DNA from 4 places in the Streptomyces sp. NPDC031445 genome. Region 1 is predicted to be linked to each of the others. Evidence: riboswitches for the same ligand, from Rfam matches in the RefSeq annotation. Region 1 holds a riboswitch; each other region holds the start of a gene.
The links. Region 1 has a riboswitch for cyclic di-AMP ahead of ACZ5DC_RS36815 (M23 family metallopeptidase). Riboswitches for the same ligand answer to the same signal wherever they lie in the genome.

Region 2: it holds a riboswitch for cyclic di-AMP, as region 1 does, so the genes downstream of both, ACZ5DC_RS15440 (transglycosylase family protein) here and ACZ5DC_RS36815 (M23 family metallopeptidase) in region 1, are expected to answer to the same signal.
Region 3: it holds a riboswitch for cyclic di-AMP, as region 1 does, so the genes downstream of both, ACZ5DC_RS00505 (M23 family metallopeptidase) here and ACZ5DC_RS36815 (M23 family metallopeptidase) in region 1, are expected to answer to the same signal.
Region 4: it holds a riboswitch for cyclic di-AMP, as region 1 does, so the genes downstream of both, ACZ5DC_RS13075 (transglycosylase SLT domain-containing protein) here and ACZ5DC_RS36815 (M23 family metallopeptidase) in region 1, are expected to answer to the same signal.

Annotation. Positions count from the first base shown of each region.
Region 1 covers NZ_JBVIJO010000019.1:91,873-96,475, forward strand. Annotated here, with positions in the region: tRNA gene ACZ5DC_RS36805 (tRNA-Met) at 20-93, opposite strand; gene ACZ5DC_RS36810 (PP2C family protein-serine/threonine phosphatase) at 218-1,399, shown strand; cyclic di-AMP (ydaO/yuaA leader) riboswitch at 1,642-1,809, shown strand; gene ACZ5DC_RS36815 (M23 family metallopeptidase) at 1,820-2,857, shown strand; gene ACZ5DC_RS36820 (aldo/keto reductase) at 2,954-3,898, shown strand; gene ACZ5DC_RS36825 (PrsW family intramembrane metalloprotease) at 3,923-4,603, opposite strand, start outside.
Region 2 covers NZ_JBVIJO010000005.1:64,726-69,328, forward strand. Annotated here, with positions in the region: gene ACZ5DC_RS15430 (FtsB family cell division protein) at 1-109, opposite strand, end outside; gene eno (phosphopyruvate hydratase) at 215-1,516, opposite strand; gene ACZ5DC_RS15440 (transglycosylase family protein) at 1,813-2,544, opposite strand; cyclic di-AMP (ydaO/yuaA leader) riboswitch at 2,549-2,720, opposite strand; gene ACZ5DC_RS15445 (transglycosylase family protein) at 2,904-3,998, opposite strand; gene ACZ5DC_RS15450 (cytochrome P450 family protein) at 4,217-4,603, opposite strand, start outside.
Region 3 covers NZ_JBVIJO010000001.1:123,482-128,084, forward strand. Annotated here, with positions in the region: gene ACZ5DC_RS00495 (M16 family metallopeptidase) at 1-364, shown strand, start outside; gene ACZ5DC_RS00500 (M16 family metallopeptidase) at 361-1,749, shown strand; cyclic di-AMP (ydaO/yuaA leader) riboswitch at 1,984-2,144, shown strand; gene ACZ5DC_RS00505 (M23 family metallopeptidase) at 2,157-2,912, shown strand; gene ACZ5DC_RS00510 (GntR family transcriptional regulator) at 3,110-3,796, shown strand; gene ACZ5DC_RS00515 (HPr family phosphocarrier protein) at 4,004-4,285, opposite strand; gene ACZ5DC_RS00520 (bifunctional acetate--CoA ligase family protein/GNAT family N-acetyltransferase) at 4,462-4,603, shown strand, end outside.
Region 4 covers NZ_JBVIJO010000004.1:80,766-85,368, reverse strand. Annotated here, with positions in the region: gene ACZ5DC_RS13085 (LolA family protein) at 1-976, opposite strand, end outside; gene ACZ5DC_RS13080 (polyprenyl synthetase family protein) at 1,233-2,243, opposite strand; cyclic di-AMP (ydaO/yuaA leader) riboswitch at 2,787-2,968, shown strand; gene ACZ5DC_RS13075 (transglycosylase SLT domain-containing protein) at 2,974-3,462, shown strand; gene ACZ5DC_RS13070 (HAD family hydrolase) at 3,557-4,369, opposite strand; gene fahA (fumarylacetoacetase) at 4,602-4,603, shown strand, end outside.

The sequences.
Region 1 (4,603 bases):
CCGGGCCCTGCGCCTTCAGTAGCGGGGACAGGATTTGAACCTGCGACCTCTGGGTTATGAGCCCAGCGAGCTACCGAGCTGCTCCACCCCGCGTCGTTGTGACTCCAGTGTACGCCATGCGCGGGACCGCTCGCACACCCCTTTCGGCCCACACCGGTCGCCGCCCGCCCCGGGCCCCGGAAACCTGGAGGTACGTCGGACAAGCGGGAGACACGCGGTGCGCCCTGGAAAGGTGGAGGAGAGCCCGTACGCCAGGGCGGGCGGCCGGCTCCCCGGCGACCCCGTGCCCGACCCGGGGCTCGGTGACGAACCGGTGCCGGTGCGCGCCCGCCGCCGCCCGGGCCCCCGTGCCCTGGCCCGCGCCCTGCCCGCCCTGCTCGTCGTCTGCGGTGTCCTGTACGGCCTGCTCGCCCCGGACGACTTCACCGCCGTCCCGTTCTTCACCGCGGCCCCGCTGGTCGCCGCGCCCCTGTCCTCGCTGCGCACCACCGTCCTGACCGGTCTTCTCTCCCTCGCCGCCGCCTACGCCGTGCACACCGACGCCGGGGCCCATCCCGCCGTGGGCACCCTCACCGACGTGGTCACCGTCGCGACGGTCGCGCTGCTGGCCGTCGCCATCAACCGGGTGGTCCGGCGGGGCGACCGGCGGCTCGCCTCCGCCCGCGAGATCGCCGAGGCCGCCCAGCGGGCCGTCCTGCCGGAACCGGACGAGCGGATCGGCGGCTACGAGATCGCCGCCTGCTACGAGGCGGCACGGCAGGACGCGTTCATCGGCGGCGACCTGTACGCCGTGCAGGACAGCCCCCACGGCGTCCGGCTGGTCGTCGGGGACGTGCGCGGCAAGGGCATGGGCGCGGTCGCCGCGGTGGCCGTGGTGATCGGCGCGTTCCGGGAGGCGGCCGAGCAGGAGGCCACGCTGGAGGCGGTCGCCGAGCGGCTGGAGCGGGCGCTGGCCCGCGAGGGCACCCGGCGCGACGGGATCGACGCCTTCGAGGGGTTCACCACCGCGGTCCTCGCCGAACTCCCGCACGGCGACGGCCCGGTACGGATCGTCAACCGCGGCCATCCGCCGCCGCTGCTGCTGCACGCCGACGGCACCCTGCGCACCCTGGCGCCCGCCGAGCCCGCGCTGCCGCTCGGCATCGGCGACCTCGGCATGTGGCCGGACCGGGCCACCGAGACAGCCTTCCCGAGCGGCGCGACCCTGCTGTTCCACACCGACGGCCTGTCCGAGGCCCGGGACGCCCACGGCCGGTTCTACGACCCCGAACGGCGGCTCGCCGGGCGCGCCTTCGCCGGCCCGGCCGCGCTGGTCGGCCGGCTCGCCGAGGAGGCGCGCCGGCACTCCGGGGGCGGCATGGCCGACGACATGGCGCTGCTCGCCGTGCGGCGCCCCTGACCCTCACCGAAGGTGACCGGGCGACCGCCGTGCGCATAACATCTGAGTCACCATCAAAACCGAAAGTGACTGCTGAACGGGCCGGATGCTCGGTCAACTCGCCCGTTTTGGCGGGGTAGTGGCCGATAGCTCCGCCGGTAAAGACGTGAATGATCAAGCCGAACGGCTTGGAAAGTGACTGTCGGGTCTATTAACGTTCGATAACGCAGCGCGGTCGTCACAGCCGTCACAAGAGGCGGCTCCGTGCGCACGCGCCGAATCCCGCAAGGGAGCCGGGGAACCACCACCCTGGGGTGAATCACGCGAATGCCGTCCGTGAACTCGTCGAGTCCACGACCGGTATACGCGCGTAGGAGACCTTCCTGCTCCGAACCCGTCAGCTAACCCGGTAGGCGAAAGGAAGGAAAGGAGTACGCCCGCGTGGCGTCCAACCGGCCTGCCCCAGAAGCCCCGTACATACCGGCACAGCGCGAGCCCGAGACCTTCGGGTACGGCGCCTACCGCGCCGAGGAGGGCCCCTGGGAGGAGTGGAACCCCACCGAGGAGTCCGTCGCCCCGGTGCGCGGCCGGCATCGCGTCGCAAAGCAGCGCGGCGGCTTCGCGCGCAGCTCCACCGTCCTGGGCGTCGGCGTCATGGCCGCGGTCGGCGCGGGCGGCATGGCCAGCGCCAACACCGGCAAGCCGCCGGTCTCCATCTCCCTGCCGGACCTGCCCTCGGTCGGCTCCCTCTTCCACGACCACTCGGCCGACTCCCACCCGGCCGAGGCCGCCACGGCCACGCTGAGCACCGTCGGCGTGACCACGGCCGCCGGCGAGGACAGCGCCGACGCGGGCGAGGCACTGCGCAACCGGATCATGGCCCAGGCCGAGCAGCAGCAGGGCCAGGCCGAGAGCAGGGCCACCGCCGCCGCGGTCGCCGCCGCCGAGAAGCAGAGCGCCGACGCCGCCGCCCAGGCCGAGAAGGAGGCCGCCGCCCAGGCCGCCGCGGCCAAGGAGAAGGCGGAGGCCGCCGCCGCGAAGAAGGCGGAGGAGGAGCGGCTGGCGAAGCTGGCCGAGCAGTACACGCTGCCCACCTCCTCGTACACGATCACCTCGACCTTCGGCCAGGCCGGCGGGATGTGGTCCTCCGGCTACCACACCGGTCTCGACTTCGCCGCCCCCACCGGCACCCTGATCAAGGCCGTGCACAGCGGCACGATCACCGAGGCGGGCTGGGCCGGCTCCTACGGCTACCGCACCATCCTCACCCTGGACGACGGCACCGAGCTGTGGTTCTGCCACCAGTCCTCGATCAGCGTCTCCGTCGGCCAGAAGGTCACCACCGGCGAGGTCATCGGCCGCGTCGGCGCCACCGGCAACGTCACCGGGCCGCACGTCCACATGGAGGTCCACCCCGACGGCCAGGCCACCGGCATCGACCCCATGGCGTGGCTGCGCGGCAAGGGCCTCAACCCCTGACGGTCCCGTCCCGCGCAGGGACCTTTGCGAGATCTTGACGGGGACTCCGCCCCGGCGGTGGGATGCGATCACCCACCGCCGGTGTTGCCATGACGTATGACGTCACTTCGTAACCTAGGCCCGTCCGATCTCGAGGTCTTCCCGCTCGCCCTCGGTGGCAACGTCTTCGGCTGGACCGCCGACGAGCAGACCTCCTTCGCCGTCCTCGACGCCTACACCGCCGCGGGCGGCAACTTCATCGACACCGCCGACTCCTACTCCGCCTGGATCGAGGGCAACCGGGGCGGCGAGTCGGAGACGATCATCGGCAAGTGGGTCAAGGCCCGCGGCAACCGCTCCGAGGTCGTCATCGCCACCAAGGTCAGCCAGCACCCGGAGTACCAGGGCCTGTCCGCGGCCAACATCAAGGCCGCCGCCGACGCCTCCCTGCGCCGCCTGGGCACCGACCACATCGACCTCTACTACACCCACTTCGACAAGCCCGAGGTGCCGGTCGAGGAGATCATCGGCGCGCTGGACGAGCTGGTGAGGGCCGGGAAGGTCCGGCACATCGCCGCGTCCAACATCAGCCCCGAGCGGCTGCGGGCCTCCCTGGACTTCTCCGACCGCGAGAGCCTCGCCCGCTACGTCGCCGTCCAGCCGCACTACAACCTGGTCTCCCGGGACACCTACGAGGGCCCGCTGCAGGACCTCGTCGCCCGCGAGGGCCTGTCCGCCGTCCCGTACTTCTCCCTCGCCTCGGGCTTCCTCACCGGCAAGTACCGGCCCGGTACGACCGTCGACAGCGCCCGCGCCGAAGGAGCCCAGAAGCACGCGGAGTCCGAGCGCGGCCAGAAGGTCCTCGCGGCCCTGGACGAGATCGCCGCGGCCCACGGGGCCCCGGTCGCCACGGTGGCCCTGGCCTGGCTCGCCGCCCAGCCCACGGTCACGGCCCCGATCGCCTCGGCGAGGACGGTGGAACAGCTCCCGGCGCTGCTGGGGGTCGCGGAGCTGGAGCTGACGGAGGCCGAGGTGACCCGGCTGACGGAGGCGTCCGCCTAGCCGCTCTCCCGTCAGCCCCCGGGACTACGTCCGGTACGGGTTGTACGCGGGGTACGGCACCGCCGGATACCCGTACGGCGCCGGCCCCCAGAACACCGGCGCGGGAACCGACGCCCTGCTCGCGTACTCCAGCGCGGGCCGGGCCACGTCCCTGCGCTTCCACAGCTCGTCCAGCAGCTCACGCTCCCGGACGACGAAGTCGGGGCCGGCCTTGCCCTCGCGCCCCCGGTGCCGCAGGAACGCCAGCGAGGTCGCGTACGCCTCGTACCGGGCCACCTCCCGCGCCGCCTGGCGTCCGTGGTGGTGCCGGGCGTAGTCCCGGGCCATCCGGCGCGCCCGCATCGACCCCAGCGCGAACGGCTCGGCCGGGCCCAGCCACCCGGCCAGCACATACGTGGGCAGCTCCGCCCGCACGGTCCGCAGCTCCCGCTGCCGGGTCCAGACCGCCAGCCAGGTCACCACCGCGAACACGGGCACCATGAAGGCTCCGTAGACGGCGAAGAAGCCGTACTCGCCGAAGGTGGAGGAGCCGTTCCAGAAGGCGTGCATGCTCATCGCGAGCAGCAGCCCCACGACCGGCAGCAGCACCCGCCGCACGTGCTGCCGCTCGGCGGACAGCGCGGCGATGCCGAAGCCGATGCCGGTGAGGACGGTGAACAGGGGGTGCGCGAACGGGGACATCACGATGCGCACGAAGAAGGTGGC
Region 2 (4,603 bases), on a different contig from region 1:
GGCGGGCCTGCCGCTTGGTCTGGGAACGGTAGACCCGGGCCGCGGTCTGCTCGCCGAGCAGCCGCAGCCTGGTCGCGGTGGAGAAACGGTCCCGGTCCCTCACGGCCATCTGGCTCTCCGCCTCCCCTTTCACACGCGCGTACGTCCCCGGACACGGTACGGGACCGAGCACGGGGACGTACGTACGACTGGCTGAGCCCTACGCCAGGATGGGTCAGCCCTTGGAGATCCCGCCGCGGAAACGCGGGAACGCGCTGCGGCCCGCGTACACCGCCGCGTCGTCGAGGATCTCCTCGATGCGCAGCAGCTGGTTGTACTTGGCGACGCGCTCGGAGCGGGCCGGGGCACCGGTCTTGATCTGGCCGCAGTTGGTGGCGACGGCCAGGTCGGCGATGGTGACGTCCTCGGTCTCGCCGGAGCGGTGCGACATCATGCACTTGAAGCCGTTGCGCTGGGCCAGCTCGACGGCGTCCAGGGTCTCGGTCAGCGAGCCGATCTGGTTGACCTTGACCAGCAGGGCGTTGGCGGCGCCCTCCTCGATGCCGCGGGCGAGGCGCTCGGGGTTGGTGACGAACAGGTCGTCGCCGACCAGCTGGACCTTGTCGCCGAGCTTGTCGGTGATGACCTTCCAGCCGGCCCAGTCGTCCTCGAACAGCGGGTCCTCGATGGAGACGAGCGGGTAGGCCGCCACGAGCTCCTCGTAGTACTCCGTCATCTCGGCGGCGGAGCGCTCCTTGCCCTCGAAGAGGTACTTGCCGTCCTTGTAGAACTCGGAGGCGGCCACGTCGAGCGCGAGGGCGATCTGCTGGCCGGCGATGTAGCCGGCCTCCTTGATGGCCTCCAGGATGAGGTCGAGGGCCTCACGGTTGGAGCCGAGGTTCGGGGCGAAGCCGCCCTCGTCGCCGAGGCCGGTGGACAGGCCCTTGCTCTTCAGGACCTTCTTCAGGGTGTGGTAGACCTCGGTGCCCCAGCGCAGGGCCTCGGAGAAGGACTCCGCGCCGATCGGAGCGATCATGAACTCCTGGATGTCCACGTTGGAGTCGGCGTGCGAGCCGCCGTTCAGGATGTTCATCATCGGCACCGGCAGCAGGTGCGCGTTCGGGCCGCCCAGGTAGCGGAAGAGGGGGAGGTCGCTGGCCTCGGAGGCGGCGTGCGCGACGGCGAGCGAGACGCCGAGGATGGCGTTGGCGCCGAGGGAGCCCTTGTTGTCGGTGGCGTCCAGGTCGAACATGGCCTGGTCGATCAGGCGCTGCTCGGTGGCGTCGTAGCCGACCAGCTCGGGACCGATCTGCTCGATCACGGCGAGGACGGCCTTCTCGACGCCCTTGCCCTGGTAGCGGTTCGGGTCGCCGTCGCGGAGCTCGATGGCCTCGAAGGCGCCGGTCGAGGCGCCGGACGGGACGGCGGCACGACCCGTGCTGCCGTCGTCGAGGCCGACCTCGACCTCGACCGTGGGGTTGCCTCGGGAGTCCAGGATTTCCCGGGCTACGACGACGTCGATGGACGGCACGAGCATCTCCTTCTTGGATGTGACGCTGGAAGTGCGGGGCGGTGTGCCTTACGGCTGTGCCTTGCGACTAGAGCCTAACCGTCCCGGGGGCGTCGGCCACCGACCGACCGTCCCGTGGACACGCCGACGGTACCTTTTGTTTCTCGCCGAAACAAAGGGTTCCGGGCCGGTGGACGCAAAAAGCCCCGCCCTGGTGCGTACGGGGGAACACGCACCAGGGCGGGGAGCCCGTGGGGACGGGGGTACGGCCCGCTGGGGGCCTTCGGCGGGCCCGCGCGCGGGCGCGGGCCGCCGGGCGGGTCTTACTTCAGGTGCAGCTGCTGACCGGGGTAGATCAGGTTGGCGTCCTCGACGATGTCCTTGTTCAGCTCGAACAGCTTCTGCCAGCCGCCCTGCACGTGGTGCTCGCCGGCGATGGAGCTGAGGGTGTCACCGGTGACGACCTTGTACTCGCCGTCGCCCTTCTTGACCTTCTTGCCGGTCGGGGTGGTGACGGTCTTGCCCTGGCCCTTGCTCGCGCTCGCGGCCGGACGCTCGGCGGAGCGGGAGGCGGCCTGCTCACCGGTGGAGCGGGTGGCGGTGGAGCCGCCCGAGCCGTTGGAGGTGCTGGAGCCGTTGGAGGTGCTCGGGGTGGAGGTGCTCGGCGCGGAGCCGTTGTACGGGGTGCCGGACAGGCCCGTGCCGCAGACCGGCCAGGCGCCCTTGCCCTGAGCGGCGAGGACCTTCTCGGCGACGGAGATCTGCTGCGCCTTGCTCGCCTTGTCGGCGGTGCCGGCGTACTGCGTGCCGCCGTACGCGGCCCAGGTGGAGGCGGAGAACTGCAGACCGCCGTAGTAGCCGTTGCCGGTGTTGATGGACCAGTTGCCACCGGACTCGCACTGCGCGACCGTGTCCCACTGGGAGGCGGTGGCGGCGGAGGCGTTGCCGGCCGCCATCAACGGAGCGGCGACGGCGGCACCGGTGACACCGGCGAGCGCGACGGCGCGGACGGCCTTGGACGGACGACGGTGCTTGCCCTTGCTGGAAAACAGCATGGATCGATCCCCTCACCGACGCCTGCGAGGTGAGCTGTCGGGTTCGGGCCGGTTGAGTTGCCCGGCCGCACTCCGCTCACGCGGGTGCGGCTTCACCCCGAGCCGGTTCCGGCATCAACTGCCGGGCCCGGCACCTACCTTGGGTCCCCCGCTCCTGCCTACGGCGCTTGACGCGACGACTGTTCCCGGGCAACCGCTGGCAGGATTCGGCGTTGCGGCTGCCGGGGCTCGTGGTGACGAGCGATCACGACCGTAGACACGCGATCCGCGGAATTTCAAAGACGATCAGGGCTTCTGAGACTCATCCCACACTTTCACCAAACCGGACATTAGGGCGCTAAGCGGGACGCCAACTCCCCCTACTTCGCGCCCGTTTCGCCCCCGACTTCCAGGGTCTGACCGGCACTGATGTGATTCGGGTCGGTCCCGATGGCCTTCTTGTTGCCGGCGTACAGCGCGCGCCATCCGCCGTCGACGTCAAGGGAGTCGGCGATGGAGGCCAGCGTGTCGCCCTGACGGACCGTATACGTGTCCGTGTCATGGGAGGCGTGCCGGCCGGAAGACGCGGCGTTCTGACCGTTTGTCACGCTTTCGTCCCCGCTGCTCTCGTCCGCGCTCGCGCCCCGGTGGCGTCCGCCGCCGAGGGACCCGGTGTCGACCAGGCTCCAGGAACCGGCGGCCTGCTGCGGGTCGTTCCCGACCCCGGTGTCCGGGGTGGCGGTGGGCGCGCTGCCGGTTCCCTGCGGGCTTCCGGCGTCCGCAGTGGTGGACTTGTCGGACTTGGGGGTGTCGGTCCTCGCCGAACCGGTGGCCGTACCGGCGTCCTTGTCCGGCTTGGCGCTCGGAGTGGTGGTGGCCTCGCCCGAGGAGGAACCGGCCCCGGAGCCGGAGTCGGCGCCGGAGTCCGCGTCCGCGGAGGGCGACGAATCCGGCAGACCGGACGAGTCGGAGCTGCCGGAGGAACCGGACGTACCGGAGTTGCCCCCCGATCCGGACGTCTTACCCGAACCGTGCGCACTGCCCGAACCGCCTGAACCGCCCGAACCGCCGACGCCCGTGTCGACGTGCGTCGAACCCGAGCCCTCGGTGAGACCGGACAGCAGGGCGCAGGTGGCCCAGGGCGTGGTGCCCTTGTCGGCGAGGATCTTCTCGGCGACGGCGATCTGCTGGTTGCGGCTCGCCTGGTCGGGGCTGGCCGCGTACTGGCCGCCGCCGTAGGCGTTCCAGTCCTCCTGCGAGATCTGCAGGCCGCCGTAGTACCCGTTGCCGGTGTCCGCGCTCCACGAGCCGCCGCTCTCGCACTCGGCCACCTTGTCCCACGTGGTGCCGTCGGCCGCGTTGGCGCTCGCCGCGCCGAGCAGCGGGATGGCGATGGCGGAGCCGGTCACTCCGGCCGCGACGAGGAGAGCCGGGGCCTGGCGGGGGCGACGGTGTCGGCCGTTCCCGGAGAGCATGCAGAAGCCTTTCGAGCGACAGCAGGACCGGCGCGGCGGACGGAGCCGGTCGCCGCGCTGATGGGTGAACGTATCGGCAGACGATCACTTGTCACAAGTTCATGCCGCACAGATCACGTGAAGATCACAGAGTTGAACGTCTGTCATGTTCTCTTGCAGAAACCGTGCGGGGTCCTGCCGTACCAGGTCGGACGGTGTGTCCGGCAGGCGCGCGCTGTTCAGGCGCCGGGTGTGAACTCCACCGGCAGGGTGCGCAGGCCGCGCATGATGAGTCCGCCGCGCCAGCGCAGTTCGGCCGGGTCCGCGGCCAGCCGCAGGTCGGGCAGCCGGGTGAGCAGGGTGGCGAGCGCGGTCTGACCCTCCAGGCGGGCGAGCGGCGCGCCGAGGCAGTAGTGGATGCCGTGGCCGTAGCCGAGGTGCTGGTTGTCGCGGCGGGCGAGGTCCAGCACGTCCGGGTCGCCGAACCGCTCCGGGTCCCGGTCGGCGGCGGCGAGGACCACGAGCACCGGGTCGCCCGGCGCGATCCGCTGTCCGCCGATGGTGAGCGGCTCGGTGGCGAACCGCCAGGTGGCCAGCTCCACCGGGCCGTCGTAGCGCAGCAGTTC
Region 3 (4,603 bases), on a different contig from region 1:
CCGGTTCGCCGCGGAGGGCCCCACGCCCGAGGAGATGGAGCGCGCCCAGGCCCAGCTGGAGCGCGAGTGGCTGGACCGGCTCGGCACGGTCGCCGGCCGCGCCGACGAACTGTGCCGGTACGCGGTCCTGTTCGGCGACCCGCAGCTCGCCCTGACCGCCGTCCGGCGCGTCCTGGAGGTGACCCCGCAGGAGGTCCAGGAGGTCGCCGAGGCCCGCCTGCGGCCCGACAACCGCGCGGTCCTCGTCTACGAGCCGAAGTCCCCGCAGGACGCCCCGGACGCCGGGGTCCCCGAGGACCCGGAGCAGGAAGCGACCGTCGAGGCGGGCCGCGACGAGACCGAGAACGAGGAGACGGCCAAGTGACCGAGCTCGCCACCATGGACTTCCACCCCCAGCCGCGGCCCGGCGAGGCCAAGCCGTGGGCGTTCCCGGCGCCCGAGCGCGGCACGCTGGACAACGGCCTGACCGTGCTGCGCTGCCACCGCCCGGGCCAGCAGGTCGTCGCCGTCGAGGTGCTGCTGGACGCGCCCCTGGACGCCGAGCCGGCCGGCCTGGACGGCGTCGCCACGATCATGGCGCGGGCCTTCTCCGAGGGCACCGACAAGCACTCCGCCGAGGAGTTCGCCGCCGAGCTGGAGCGCGCGGGCGCCACCCTCGACGCGCACGCCGACCACCCCGGCGTCCGGCTGAGCCTGGAGGTGCCGGCCTCCCGCCTGGCCAAGGGCCTCGGCCTGCTCGCCGACGCCCTGCGCGCGCCCGCCTTCGCCGCGAGCGAGGTCGAGCGGCTGGTCCGCAACCGCCTGGACGAGATCCCGCACGAGCTGGCCAACCCCTCCCGCCGGGCCGCCAAGGAACTCTCCAAGGAGCTGTTCCCGGCGACCTCGCGCATGTCCCGTCCGCGCCAGGGCACCGAGGAGACGGTCGAGAAGATCGACGAGGCGGCCGTACGCGCCTTCTACGACCGCCATGTGCGGCCCGCCACGGCCACCGTGGTCGTCGTCGGCGACCTGACCGGCGCCGACCTGGACGCGCTGCTCGACGACACCCTGGGCGCGTGGACCGGTACCCCGGGCGAGCCCCGGCCGGTGCCGCCGGTGACGGCCGACGACACCGGGCGCGTGGTCATCGTGGACCGGCCCGGCGCGGTCCAGACCCAGCTGCTCATCGGCCGGATCGGGCCCGACCGGCACGACCGGGTGTGGCCCGCCCAGGTGCTCGGCACGTACTGCCTCGGCGGCACCCTCACCTCCCGCCTGGACCGCGTCCTGCGCGAGGAGAAGGGCTACACCTACGGCGTGCGCGCCTTCGGGCAGGTCATGCGGTCCGCGCCGGACGGCACGGGCGCGGCGATGCTCGCCATCAGCGGCTCCGTGGACACCCCCAACACCGGCCCGGCGCTGGACGACCTGTGGAAGGTGCTGCGCACGGTCGCGGCGGACGGCCTGACCGACGCCGAGCGGGACGTCGCCGTGCAGAACCTGGTCGGTGTGGCGCCGCTGAAGTACGAGACCGCGGCGGCCGTCGCGAGCACGCTGGCCGACCAGGTCGAGCAGCACCTGCCCGACGACTTCCAGGCGACGCTGTACCAGCAGTTGGCGGCCACGGGCACGGTGGAGGCCACCGCGGCCGTCGTGAACGCCTTCCCGGTGGACCGCCTGGTGACCGTCCTCGTCGGTGACGCGTCGCAGATCAAGGCGCCGGTGGAGGCGCTGGGCATCGGTGAAGTGACCGTGGTGGCGGCCGAGTAGGCGGCACCGCGGCGGCCGGACGACGGCACGCGCGCGTGGGGCCCTGGTGACCTACGGGTCGTCAGGGCCCCACGTGGTTCCACTCCCTTGCTCAGATGCCCGTTTTGGGGCGGAGGTTGCCTGTCTGCCCTGTGGGATGCGCTACAAAAAGCGGGATGCGTTTGAGGACTGACAGCATGCTTGCGTAGCTTCGTCCGGGCTGTTCGTCAGGCAGTGCGCCGCACCCGCGGCACCGGACAGTCATCGCCGAGTCCCCGTACGGCGCGAGCCAGGGGAGCCGGGGACCCACCGTCCCTGGGGTGAATCGGGCGTCCGCGCGAGTGCGAGGGGGCCCGTAGGAGACCTTCCTGCTCCGAACCCGTCAGCTAACCCGGTAGGCGAGAGGGAAGGAAAGGACCAGCCACTTCATGGCGTTCATGTGCGCCACCGGGAAGCACCGCAAGCCCGGCCGGGTCAAGCGGACCACCGCCCAGGCGGCCGGCGTCGCGGCCCTCACCACCACCGGTGTGATCGGCACCCTCGCCGCCTCCCCGGCGCACGCCGCCGGGAACACCGCGGAGCAGACCGGCCTCACCCCGGTCGTCGCCGTGTCCGAGGGCGTCGCCGACGAGATCGACGCGCAGGCCGCCGCGCAGCAGCAGGCCGCCGAGCAGAAGGCGGCCGAGGCGGCCGCGGTGAAGGCGGCGGCCGAGCGGGCGCAGAAGATCCGCGCCGAGAAGGTCCGGGCCGCCCGTGAGGCCGAGCGCAAGCGGCTGAACACCTTCGTCGCCCCGATCGCGCACTCCTACGTCTCCACCGCCTACCAGGCGAGCAGCTCCCTGTGGAGCTCCGGTGCGCACACCGGGATCGACTTCCACGCGGCCGGCGGCACGGCCGTCCACGCGGTGGGCTCCGGCACGGTCGTCTCCGCGGGCTGGGGCGGCGCGTACGGCAACCAGGTCGTGATCCGCATGGCCGACGGCATGTACACCCAGTACGGCCACCTGTCGTCCATCGGCGTCGTGGTGGGCCAGAAGGTCGTCCCGGGCCAGCAGATCGGCCTGTCCGGGGCCACGGGCCACGTCACCGGCCCGCACCTGCACTTCGAGGCGCGCACGACCCCCGAGTACGGCTCGGACGTGGACCCCGTCGCCTACCTCCGCAAGCACGGCGTGAACGTCTGACACCGACCGCACGGCTGTCCGAGGCCCCGGCTCACCGAGCCGGGGCTTTCGCTGTTTTTCCCGGTGTCCGCCGGACCGCTGTCCAAAAAATAGCCATGAATTAGGGTCCGCCGTCGGAAATTCCGGCTCATTGGAATAGAGTCACGGAACACGCGTCAATCGTCGACGTTTCACCGGGATGAAGGCGGAGGTCGGTCATGCGTATTCCGGCGCACTCGGTGTGCACGGCCATCCGGGACGACATCGTCGCGGGGGTCCACGAGCGCGGCAGCCGCCTCACCGAGGAAGTCCTGGCCCGCCGCTACGGCGTCTCGCGCGTCCCCGTGCGCGAGGCCCTGCGCACCCTGGAGGCCGAGGGCTTCGTGGTGACGCGCCGGCACGCGGGCGCGTGCGTGGCCGAGCCGACCGAGCAGGAGGCCGCCGACCTGCTGGAGATGCGGACGCTGCTGGAGCCGCTGGGCGCCGCCCGGGCCGCCCAGCGGCGCACGGAGGCCCATCTGAAGGTGCTGCGCGGGCTGGTCCGGCTGGGCCAGGAGCGGGCCCGCAGGGGCGGCAACGAGGACCTGCGCTCGCTGGGCGGCTGGTTCCACGAGACGCTCGCCCAGTCCTCCGGCAGTGCCTCGCTGACCTCGGTGCTCACCCAGCTGCGGCACAAGATCGCGTGGATGTACACGGTGGAGGCGCCGGTCAGCCCGGTCGAGTCCTGGACGGAGCACGCTGCCATCGTGGACGCGGTGGCCCGCGGCGACGCCGAGCGCGCGCGGGCGCTCACGACGCTGCACGCCGAGCGCGCGACGGGCGCGCACCGGCTGCGGTTCTCTTTCGCCGTGGAGCGCGTGAGGACTTCGCAACCTGCCGTAAACATGTCGGGCCCGCGGCATTAACAAGCGCACCGTATACAAAGGGAGGCTGTTTTCGGGCCGGGTAATTCCTGCTGCCCGAATTCGTCGTGCGGGAAATTCCCGGAAGTCCGCCGGCCGGCGCGGCGGGCGGTGAATCGACGGCGCATCGGGCCGCGTGCGTCCGGGATACGGCGAAGCCGCGCCGCCCCGGAGGGCGAACGCGGCTCCGGCGTTCTGTGCGGTGCTCGCTCAGACGGTCTCGGGCAGCTCTTCCAGGCCCTCGGAGACCAGCTTGGCCAGACGGTCCAGGGCGGCGTCGGCGCCCTCGGCGTCGGAGGCGAGGACGATCTCCTCGCCACCCTGGGCGCCCAGGCCCAGGACGGCCAGCATGGAGGCCGCGTTGACGGGGTTGCCCCCGGCCTTGGCGATCGTCACCGGGACGCCTGTGGCCGTGGCGGCTCGGACGAAGATGGAGGCGGGGCGGGCGTGGAGGCCCTCGGCCCAGCCGACGTTGACGCGGCGCTCAGCCATGTGTTGCTGCCCTTCGGTGTTCAGGTTGTCTAGACCAGTTTCCCATACCGTGAAGCGCGTCCGGAGCGGACGTCCGTCCCCTCCGGTGTGGCACCGGACCGCGGCCTCGGTCCGGCGTCCCGTCCTCCACAGACTGCCTCGCGCCGTTGTCGGACGCGAGCCGTACTCTGGGGCCCATGCAGACCTCGGCGGACCGGCAGGACCGGCACCAGTACCCCGCCCACTGGGAGGCGGACGTGGTGCTGCGCGACGGTGGCACCGCGCGCATCAGGCCCATCACCGTTGATGACGCCGACCGCCTGGTCAGTTTCTACGAGC
Region 4 (4,603 bases), on a different contig from region 1:
AGCCCTTGCCCAGCACCTTCAGCCCGTCCTTGCCCTCCAGGCCCCCGGCGAAGCCCGCACCGTGCTCCGGGGCGTGCTCCCGGGCGCCGCCGGCGTCCTTCTCCTCGGTGACCTTCGCGCCCTCGGGCGGCGTGAAGTCGAACGTGGAGGCGGCGGGCCGGGCGAAGGAGACCTGGGTGAAGCCCGCGTCGAGCACGGCGGCGCCACCGCTCCTCGGGGTCAGCGTGAACTTCAGCGGCATCCCGGTCTTCGCGTCCACGGCGATGCTGATCGCGCCGACCGTGGTGCCGGACTGCCTGGGCCGGATCAGCAGCTTGTAGGCGTCGCGCCCGGCGACGTGGGCGGTGCCGTCGACGGTGACGGACGTGGTGTCGTCCACCGACTTCAGGGCCTGGTCGGCGAAGTCCTTGGGCGTGGCCGGCGGCTCGGTGTCGCGGTCCTTGCCGGAGGCGGCCCCGGTGGCGTGGTAGACCTCGTTGCTCTTGCTGTCGTAGCCCCAGACGTCCTTGCCGTCATGGATGAGGCTGTACTCGGCGCCGCTCTCCAGCAGCGACAGCTTCTGCCGGTCGGGGCCGTCGGCGGCGACGCGCAGGGTGTGCGTGCCGGAGACCAGCTCCGTGAGCTTGGCCTTCGGGTCGGCGGAGGAGCCGTCGCCGGAGCCGCCCCGGCCCGAGCCGGACATCAGGCCGTTCTGCAGGCCGCCCAGGTCGGGCAGGCCGAGGTCGGTGCTGACCTTCACCGTGCCGGACAGCTGCTGCACGTCCGACGTGGCGATCTTCTCGATGAGCTGCTGGGCGCTGATCCTCGGCAGGTCGGGGTCACCGGAGTCGGCGAGCGCCGGGACCAGCCCGATCGTGGCCGCCGCCACCCCCACCACCGCGACCGGCACGGCGTACCGGGCGGCCTTGCGCCGGGCCGAGCGCGGGTGCTCGTCCCGTGCGGCGCCCACTGCGTCGTCGGATTCGTACGGTGCCATGTGTGCCTTACCTCCGTCGTCGGCGGCGGCTGTCCTCACCCTGGTCCGCTGGTCCACCCTGAGCCGCCATTCTCACCCGAAACGGTGAGGAGTGGTGATTTCCGTGGTGTCCATCTGACCAAATCGGCTGTGGACAAGCGTCAGACCACGGAGCCAACTCCGTCTACACCTGCGGTATGACATCCGGCGGTGGTTCCTCCGCCCGACCCGTAGGGGTCGCGCCGGCCGCCGGGGCCCTTACGGGAGACCGGCCCGGTCAGCCGGCGCGGTGCACGACCGCGTCGCACAGCTCGATCAGCGCCGCCTTGGCATCGCACTCGCGCAGCGGGGCGAGCGCGGCCCGCGCCTCCTCCGCGTACCGCACGGTGTCCCGGCGGGCCTGCTCCAGCGCGGGGTGCGCGCGCAGCCCGGCCAGCGCCTCGGCGTGCCGGGCGTCGTCGCCGAGGTCGGAGTCCAGCAGCGCGCACAGCGCGACGTCCTCGGCCAGGCCCAGCCGGGCGGCCCGCTCGCGCAGCCGGAGCACCGGCAGGGTCGGGATGCCCTCCCGCAGGTCGGTGCCCGGGGTCTTGCCGGACTCGTGGGAGTCGGAGGCGATGTCCAGGACGTCGTCCGCGAGCTGGAAGGCGACGCCGAGGCGTTCCCCGTACTGGGTGAGGACGTCGACGACCGTCTCGTCCGCGCCGGACATCATCGCGCCGAACCGGCACGACACCGCCACCAGGGAGCCCGTCTTGCCGGCGAGCACGTCCAGATAGTGCTCGACCGGGTCTCGGCCGTCCGAGGGACCCGCGGTCTCCAGGATCTGGCCGGTGACGAGCCGTTCGAACGCGAGGGCCTGCACCCGGACCGCCTCGGGACCGAGGTCGGCGAGGATCTGGGAGGCGCGGGCGAAGAGGAAGTCGCCGGTGAGGACCGCGACGGAGTTGCCCCAGCGGGTGTTGGCGCTGTCCACGCCACGCCGTACGGCCGCCTCGTCCATGACGTCGTCGTGGTACAGCGTGGCCAGGTGGGTCAGCTCCACGACCACGGCCGAGGGCACCACGCCCGGGGCGTAGGGGTCGCCGAACTGGGCCGCGAGCATCACGAGCAGTGGCCGGAACCGCTTCCCGCCCGCCCGCACCAGGTGCTGCGCTGCCTCCGTGATGAACGGGACCTCGCTCTTGGTGGCTTCGAGCAAGCCTTCCTCGACAGCCGCCAATCCGGCCTGGACATCGGCTTCCAGAGCCTGGTCCCGCACGCTCAGCCCGAACGGCCCGACGACGGTCACGAGGGGTCTCCTGTCTGCTGGTGTCTGCTGGCGGTTACACGGTTTGTCGATAGGTCGCTGCCATCACTCAAGTCAGCGTATCCGGTCCTGTTTCGATCACCGATAGCGCCCACCGGTCCAGCCCGGGCGATACCGGATCATGACCGGCATGGTTTTGATCACACAGTGTGAGCGGATTTTTATCCATATAAGACTAATCCGGACACTGTGCCCTCGCCTCGGCAACGACGCCCCCCATATGCCGGATTCCGCCGCCATCCTGACTTCCGGTTCAAATCCCCCTAATCCCTCATGTCCGATTTGAAACTGTTTGCCTTTTCGTGAGTTGGGTCACGCCCCCGGCCGGCCCGGCCGTCCGGCCCGGCCCTCGCAACCCCTTGCCGTGTCGGCGAGTTGAGGATTGGCAACCGCAAAGGATCAAGCACCTCATACAGCATCGATCAAGGTCAAATCGCACGTTGCATGAATCCGGCCCTTGTTCCCGACATGTGCTCTCGCATACGTTCCGGGCCGTCGGGCGGACGCCGAATCCTGCCGCCGCCCGCATACCCATCGACGAACTCATTCGTACGGCAGGAGCGGGGGACCCAGGTAAGCCGCCGGTCCGGAACGGCACACGCCGCGCCGGGACGGCTAGGGGTGAAGCCATGCCTCCGTCAGGGGCACGGCCGGGCATCTCCCCGCCCGAACCCGACAGCTCACCTCGCAGGCGCCGGAGAGGAACGCCCCCATGTCTGCTGTCGCCCAGCCCCGCCGTACCCGGAACAGCCGCCTGGTCCGCGCGCTCACCGCCGTCGGCACCGGTGCCGCCGTCCTCGCCCTGCCGCTCATCGGCGCGGCCGACGCCTCCGCGGCCCCCCGCACCACCACCACGCCGGCCACCACCCCGGCCGGCTACCCGAACAATCTCGACGGCTGGATCCGCGAGTCGCTGGCGATCATGGCCGAGAAGCACATCCCGGGCACCTACAACGGCATCCACCGCAACATCATCCGCGAGTCCTCGGGCAACCCGAAGGCCATCAACCTCTGGGACTCCAACGCCGCCAAGGGCATCCCGTCCAAGGGCCTGCTCCAGGTCATCGACCCGACGTTCAAGGCGTACCACGTGGCCGGGACGTCCTTCGACATCTACGACCCGGTCGCCAACATCACCGCCGCCTGCAACTACGCGGCCGCGCGGTACGGGTCCATCGACAACGTGTTCGGCGCGTACTGACGGGCACCGGCGGCCTGACCGGCGCCGGCCGGCCGCCTGACCGGGCGCAGCCGGTGTCCCGGTCAGCCGGCCAGCCGGTCAGTCGGTCAGCCGGTCAGCCGGTCGGGAAGAGACGTTCGAGGACGACGGCGACGCCGTCGTCCTCGTTCGACGAGGTGACCTCGTCGGCCACCGCCTTCAGTTCCGGGTGCGCGTCGGCCATGGCGACACCGCGCCCGGCCCAGTCGAACATCGGGATGTCGTTGGGCATGTCCCCGAACGCGAGGGCCCGTTCGGCGGCGATCCCGAGCCGTTCCGCGGCCAGCGCCAGCCCGGTCGCCTTCGTCACCCCGCACGGCTGGAGCTCCACCGTGCCCGGCCCCGACATCGTGACCGTCGCGAGCGAGCCCACCGCCGCGCGGGCCACGGCGGCCAGCTCGTCGTCGGACAGGGTGGCGTGCCGCAGCAGCACCTTGCTGATGGGCGCGCACCACAGGTCGTCCCGCCGGCCGACCCGCACCGCGGGCAGTGTCGGGTGGGGCATCCGGTAGCCGGGCTCGATGAGCGTGAGCCCGTCCACGCCGTCCTGGTCGACCGCCGCATAGACCTCCCCCACCTCCGCCTCGATCTTGCCGAGCGCCGTCTCGGCCAGCTCCCGGTCCAGCCGGACCGACCACAGCAGACGGTCGGTCGCGGCGTCGTAGACCTGGGCTCCCTGCCCGCACACCGCGAGCCCGGCACCGCCGAGGTCCGCGAGCAGCGACCGCACCCGCGGGGCCGGGCGGCCCGTCACCACCAGGTGACGGGCACCGGCCCGCGCCACCCGCGCGAGCGCGGCGAGGGACCGGTCCGAGACGGTGTCGTCGCCACGCAGCAGCGTCCCGTCCAGGTCGGTGGCGATCAGTGCATATGCCGGGGTGGGTGCCATGATCAGAGAATACGGACAGCACGCCCCGCCGACTCACCTGTCATTGCCCGCACTTACGTGCCGCTCCCGCCCAACCGCTCACCGCTGACGGCGCGATGGGCACCGCTCGGCCCAGACCTGCCGAGCCCCGGGTGAGGCACTGCCCAAGACACGCGCCTCGGCCGTAACGTGTGGCCCGACCACATGGAACGCAGTGCCATGCATGGCCCGGATGAGAGTGAGGCAGCACCCCAT